DNA from 3 places in the Pantoea jilinensis genome. Region 2 is predicted to be linked to each of the others. Evidence: predicted binding sites of a transcription regulator. Region 2 holds the regulator's gene; each other region holds the start of a gene.
What was found. The regulator PhoB, encoded in region 2, activates phosphate uptake and scavenging genes when phosphate is short. The targets are predictions, from matches to a motif close to CTGTCATAAAACTGNCNNAT.
Positions count from the first base shown of each region.

Region 1 (2,274 bases), 1.2 Mb from region 2:
CCAGAAGATAGGGCAACAGACTGGTGCGAAAGACCGGACGGGATGAAGACATGGCATACCTGGCGTCAGAAAGAGCGGGCCAGCCTGAGCGGGCCCGCAGGAAGAGATTACTTCACCTGCTGCTGAAAGCGGCGCAACAGCTCGTTGCCGCGTTTCACGGCGTTATCCAGTGCGCTTTGTGGCGACTGTTTGCCGGTCCAGACACTTTCCAGCTCTTCGTCGATCACGGTACGAATCTGCGGCATATTGCCCAGACGCATGCCTTTAGTGAAGGGCAATGGCGGCTTGTTCATCATCTGGCGAGTGGCGATATCCGCACCCGGATTTTTGTCGTAGAAGCCCTGCTGTTTCGTCAGCTCGTAGGCGGCGGTCGTAATCGGCAGATAGCCGGTTTTCTGGTGCCATTCCGCAGCGATTTCCGGTTTAGCCAGGAACTGCATGAACTCAGCTACGCCTTTGTACGTTGCTGCATCTTTGCCTTTCATTACCCACAGGCTGGCTCCGCCAATCAGGGCGTTCTGCGGCGCATTCGGTACGGTGTCGTCATACGGCATCATGCCAACGCCGAAGTTGAATTTGGCGTAGTGACGGATATCGGCCAGCGAACCGGATGAGGCGGTGGTGATACCGCAATCGCCGTTATAGAACTTGGCGGTGGATTCATCTTTGCGGCCAAAGTAGGTGAAGTCCCCTTTCTTGTTCATCGCTTCCAGCAGTTCGATATGACGAACCTGCACCGGCTTGTTGAACTCCAGCACCGCATCGAGTCCGTCAAATCCGTTGTTTTCCGTCGCGACCGGCAGAGCATGCCAGGCACTGAAGTTTTCAATCTGGATCCAGCCCTGCCAGCCGCTGGCGTAGCCACAGCTCATGCCCGATTTACGCAGTGCGGCGGCATCTGTCGCCAGCTCCTGCCAGGTTTTAGGCGGCTGGTCCGGGTTCAGGCCCGCTTTTTTAAAAGCGTCTTTGTTGTAGTAGAGCACCGGCGTCGAGCTGTTGAACGGCTGAGAGATCAGCTGACCTTTGCTGTCGCTGTAGTAGCCCGCCACCGTTGGCACGAACTGTTTTTCATCGAAGGGAATGCCGGCGTCTTTGAATACCTGATGCACCGGCACAATCGCCTTTGAGGCCATCATGGTCGCCGTACCGACTTCATAGACCTGCAGCACCGCTGGCGCTTTGCCGCTGCGCACGGCCGCAATCCCTGCTGCCAGGCTCTGCTCGTAGTTACCTTTGTAGGTCGGAACAATTTTGTAATCGGGATGCGTCTCGTTAAAACGCTGTGCCAGCGAATCCACTTCTTTGCCAAGCTCGCCTTCCATGGAGTGCCAGAAAGGGATCTCAGTGGCGGCCATGGCATGGCTGCTGAGCGTCAGACCGAGCAGCGCGCTCATCAGGCTACGACGAAAGGTAACGACGGACATAGAATTTTCCTGTGCAGGTAAATACGCGTGAAATCACGGATTTCTGTTTCGCGAAGTAACATGACACGGGGAAATGACGGATTAATAACAGGGAGATGACAGCAGGATGACAGGCGAAAAAGAGGAAAAGCGGAGCAGCTAACTATTGTTGAGATTGTTGACAAAGTCTGGCTTGGTTGCTTTAAGACTGTGCCCTGCGCAGAGAACACGGTCAGATCGGAAAGACGCAAAATCCGCCATCCATGACACGCTCGGCCCGCACCGTCCATGGCGCGGGACGCTTTCCTCTTCTGCCCGTGTTCCCTGCGCGTTAAGTTTATGTGTTGCGGCCAGATTCACCTGATTTGAGTTTGTCAGCAGCCTGAGCTGCTATACATCATTATTACGTCGGATTTATTACCAGAAGCTGCAACGGCCTCTGGCAATGGCAGAACTTGCCCCTACTTTCAGGCAAATTTGAAGGCCGTCGGCACCACCACCCACACCGACACTCAAGGCCGTCGGCGTCGCAGGCAGTTCGGCACCGGCCAGCGCACAGCATCCGGAGCGTACTGAAGTACGTGAGGAATGCGAGCACTGCCCGGTGTCGAAATGGCAAGTAAGCCAGGCCTCTAAACCTTAAGCGCCGAGGTAAGCGCTGCGGACGGCTTCGTTGGAGAGTAGCGCTGCACCTGTGTCTTCGAGCACCACATGCCCGTTCTCCAGCACATAGCCCCTGTCCGCCAGCTTCAGCGCCTGGTTCGCATTCTGCTCCACCAGGAAGATCGTCATCCCCTCGCTACGCAGTTGCTCAATAGTGTCGAAGATCTGCTGAATAATGATCGGTGCCAGCCCCAGTGACGGCTCATCC
Region 1 covers NZ_CP077746.1:336,815-339,088, reverse strand. Annotated here, with positions in the region: gene ugpA (sn-glycerol-3-phosphate ABC transporter permease UgpA) at 1-52, opposite strand, end outside; gene ugpB (sn-glycerol-3-phosphate ABC transporter substrate-binding protein UgpB) at 108-1,424, opposite strand; gene livF (high-affinity branched-chain amino acid ABC transporter ATP-binding protein LivF) at 2,043-2,274, opposite strand, start outside.
Region 1: ugpB (sn-glycerol-3-phosphate ABC transporter substrate-binding protein UgpB) is a predicted target of PhoB. The motif match lies at 1,496-1,515, and genes of this name have one in related genera.

Region 2 (2,274 bases):
TCGTGTGCAGCGCTTTGCTGCGCGAAGGCTCGCTCATCACCGAGTCGTTCATCATCTCCAGATAGCCCTGCAGCACCGTGAGCGGCGTACGTAACTCATGGCTGACGTTGGCAAAAAAGTTGCGGCGCGCCCCTTCCAGCTGATGCATCTGCGTCACATCACGCGCCACCAGCAGCCACTGCCCCTCGCTGTAGGGCATGACGCGAAATTCCATGTGAAGTTTGTTGTTCAGCACCAACGTCAGGGGCTTGTCAAAATCGCGCTGGCGCAGATAGCGTGAGAACTCCGGATAACGCAGCAGATTGAGGATGTTCTGGCCATTATCTTCCGGCCAGCGCAGACCCAGGTGCTGTTGCGCCAGACCGTTACACCAGAAAATAGTGCCCTCTTCCGTGGTCAGGATCACCGCATCCGGCAGCGACTCGGCACCGCTGCGGAAACGTTTGATCAGATTACCGAGTTCACGTCGCCGCCGCCGGTTGCGCAGCTGCATCTGGTAAAGACCATAAAACAGCGGTTCCCAGCTGGCACGCCCGGCGGGTGGCGTCATGGTGCGGTCGAGCCACAGCCAGTGCGACAGCCGCATCAGATTGTGGAAATGCCATAACAGCACCATGACCACGCTCAGCAGCAACCACCAGGGCAAACCGCCAGACAGCAGGCCCAGCAGCACCGCAGGCAGACAGGCCAGCAGCAGTTCTGTCAGTAATCTCTTCCAGGAGAGGCGTTCCAGCACGGTAAAGGCTCCGTTTAGTAGCGGGCAGAGAAACGATACCCTGTTCCACGGACGGTTTGTACCATGCGATCGTGGCCGGAGACTTCCAGCGCTTTACGTAAACGGCGAATGTGAACATCAACAGTGCGATCTTCCACATACACATTGGTGCCCCAGACGTGGTTCAGCAGCTGTTCGCGGCTGTATACGCGTTCCGGGTGAGTCATAAAGAAGTGCAGCAGCTTATATTCGGTCGGGCCCATCTCCAGCGGCGTGGTTTCGGACATCACGCGATGTGAAGAAGGATCCAGACTCAGTCCCTGCATCTCAATCACCTCTTCCACCGCCATCGGTGAAATACGGCGCATCACCGCTTTAATTCGCGCCATCAGCTCTTTGGGTGAAAAGGGCTTGGTAATGTAATCATCGGCGCCCACTTCCAGGCCACGCACCCGATCTTCCTCTTCGCCACGCGCGGTGAGCATCATCACCGGGATATCCCGTGTCATCGCCTCGCGTTTCAGATGCTTGATAAACTGAATACCGCTGCCTCCAGGTAACATCCAGTCCAGTAAAATCAGATCGGGCCAGGGTTCAATCAGCTTGCCCACGGCACTGTCATAATCTTCCGCCTCAATTGGCTGATAGTCGTTCTGCTCCAGAACAAAACACAACATTTCACGGATGGGGGCTTCATCCTCCACAACCAAAATGCGCTTAGCCATTATTACTCCTGCTGATTATGACGGCTGTCACTGAGATTCGCGGCGCCATTATGCGTCAGATTTGTGACACTTTTATGAAAAACATAACCTGCCTGTAACGCCGTTGGTAATCATTTATGACAGCGCAGCGACAATTTTTCGCTTTGGCCGCAGAGCCAGTATAATCGCCGGGCGAATCACAACGGCAGGGACTCATCATGCGCATCATTCATACTGCGGACTGGCATCTGGGGCAGTTCTTTTACAACAAAAGTCGGGCAGCCGAACATCAGGCGTTTCTCGACTGGCTGTTGATCCAGATTGAACAGCATCAGGTGGATGCGTTGATTATTGCAGGCGATCTGTTTGATACCGGCACGCCGCCCAGCTACGCCCGCGAGATGTTTAACCGCTTTGTGGTGGCGCTGCAGCCCACCGGTTGTCAGCTGATTGTGCTGGCGGGCAACCACGATTCCGTGGCGACGCTGAATGAGTCGCGCGAACTGCTCGCCTGTCTCAACACCCGGGTAATCGCCACCCCCCAGGAGCAGGATGATGTGTTGCTGCTGAACACCCGCCAGGGCGAACCGGGCGCGCTGCTCTGTGCCATTCCTTATCTGCGACCGCGCGATATTCTGCGCAGCCGGGCGGGTCAGTCAGGGCGCGATAAACAGACCTCGCTGCTGGAGGCGATTGCCCATCACTATCAGCAACGCTTCGCCGCCGCCCAGGCGCTGGGTCATGCATTGCCGATTATCGCTACCGGACATCTCACCACCGTCGGGGTCAGCCAGAGCGATTCGGTGCGTGACATCTACATCGGTACGCTTGATGCCTTCCCCGCCAGTGCCTTTC
Region 2 covers NZ_CP077746.1:3,141,091-3,143,364, forward strand. Annotated here, with positions in the region: gene phoR (phosphate regulon sensor histidine kinase PhoR) at 1-736, opposite strand, end outside; gene phoB (phosphate response regulator transcription factor PhoB) at 751-1,440, opposite strand; gene sbcD (exonuclease subunit SbcD) at 1,638-2,274, shown strand, end outside.

Region 3 (2,274 bases), 320 kb from region 2:
CTGCGGACGCGCTTCCCCTTCGATATCTTTATCGATGCCGGCCATGATGCGCAGCAGGGTAGATTTACCCGCGCCATTCAGGCCGAGTACGCCGATTTTTGCGCCGGGGAAGAAGCTGAGCGAGATGTTTTTCAGGATATGTCGCTTCGGCGGAACCACTTTGCCGACGCGATGCATGCTATAGACGAATTGAGCCACGTTGGATTGAGCCTCTGGGTCTGTTGGTCGTTGGAATGATGTCGAAGTTTAGCCTTTTTCACCGTTTAATCCCAGCCGGGGGGCGGCGAATAATGCCCTGAGGGCGGTGATGCCGGACAACGTATGAAATAACTGTCTGATTTCCGCGCGTAATCGCTGAAATGACGGCAGAGGCAGGCTCAGGGCAGGCGAAGCGGTATCGCCTGCTGCGCCAGCCAGTTCTGTAACGCCTGATCGGGTGCGCTGTCACTCACCAGCAGGTCAAAACGCTGCAGCCCGGCAATGCGGGCAGGCAGCACCTTGCCATATTTACTGCTGTCAGCCACCAGTACCGACGTTCGGGCACGCAGCATGGCGTGATGTTTCATCATCAGTTCATTGGTGTTGTAGCAGGTCGCCCCCTGATCTTTGTCGATACCCGCCGCAGAGATCAAAGCCAGCGTCGGACAAAGATCGTCCAGGATGGTGTGCACGCCAATCGGTGTAAACAGAGCGTTGTCAGCATGAAATTCACCGCCGCTGAGAATAACGTTACAGCCAGGTTTCTCTTTCAGCGTCAGAAAGGTGTTCATAGCACAGCAGATGGCAGTGAACGACAGCGTGTCGGGAATCGCATCAACGATATAGGGCAGGGTAGTGCCGCAATCGAAAAAGACCGTATCGTTTTCGTTAATCAGGCTGGCCGCCGCCTGCGCCAGTCGCTGCTTTCTGGCCGCATTCTGCCCATGCTGATCGCTGACAAAATAGTGGCCGGTATGACTTTTTGGGTCGCTGACAATGTAGCCGCCCAGTAACACCACGCTGGAGCCCGGTTCGGTTAAATCGCGGCGAACCGTCATCTCTGAGACACCCAGCAGCTGGGCCGCGTCTTTGAGATGCAGTTTATCGGTGCGTTTAAGCGCCTGTGTCAGCTTGTGAATGCGTTCGTCGCGCCGGGTTTCCATGGTCATCTCTGTTTACCTATCCTGCAATGCGGAGGAAAGACGCCGGAACCGACGTCAATACGCGACAAACCTCACAGATTTTAATGAGTTGCGTCTCATCCGCCAGGCTGGCAACCAATCTTACCCGCATTCTGAAAGGCCCGCAAACCTCCGCTGTGCGGTGACTACCGCTCATCGCCGCAGGCGTTCACATTGCTCAGCCAGCAGGCTCAATGATGTTATCTTGTTATAATAGTAACACTTAAAATCCCGCTCCCTGTCGCATATTGTCGATTTTGCGCACTCATGTTGTGGTTTTTGTCACATATTTAACTTTTAAGAAAGGTTATTGTGACTTTAATAACATTTGAAGTTTGCAAAATATCCAGGAGAAATGGTCATGACAATTGCGGTCATCGGCTCAAACATGGTCGATTTGATTACCTATACCAACAGCCTGCCGAAAGCGGGCGAAACCCTTGAAGCGCCTGACTTTGCGATTGGCTGCGGCGGTAAGGGCGCTAACCAGGCGGTTGCGGCGGCGAAAATGGGCGGCAGCGTGATGATGGTCAGCAAAGTTGGCGACGATCTCTTTGCGCCCAACACCGTCGCGAACCTGCAGCAGCAGGGCGTGGACACGCGATTTGTCACCACTGCACCAGGCACCTCCAGCGGTGTGGCACCGATTTTTGTCGATGACCAGTCGCAAAACCGCATTCTGATTATCAAAGGTGCCAACCAGCAGCTGAAACCGGCTGATATCGACGACGCGGCAGAGGCGCTGAAAGCCTGTGAGCTGATCATCCTGCAGCTGGAGATCCCGCTGGAGACGGTCTATTACGCCATCGATTTTGCCCGCCAGCATCAGATCAACGTGATCCTGAATCCGGCACCGGCCGTCGCTTCGCTGGATATTCACTACGCCTGCAAATGCGACTTCTTTATGCCGAACGAAACCGAACTGGAGATCCTCACCGGCCTGCCCGTCAGCACCGATGACGAGGTGATCCTGGCGGGGCAGTCGCTGCTGAAGCGCGGCCTTAAAAATCTGATCATTACTCTGGGCAGCCGGGGCTCGGTCTGGATGAGCGGCGACAAGGTGCATCGCGTGGCCGCGACGCCGGTTCAGGCGGTCGATACCAGCGGCGCAGGT
Region 3 covers NZ_CP077746.1:3,465,210-3,467,483, reverse strand. Annotated here, with positions in the region: gene ettA (energy-dependent translational throttle protein EttA) at 1-198, opposite strand, end outside; gene deoR (DNA-binding transcriptional repressor DeoR) at 378-1,142, opposite strand; gene rbsK (ribokinase) at 1,522-2,274, shown strand, end outside.
Region 3: rbsK (ribokinase) is a predicted target of PhoB. The motif match lies at 1,447-1,466, and genes of this name have one in related genera.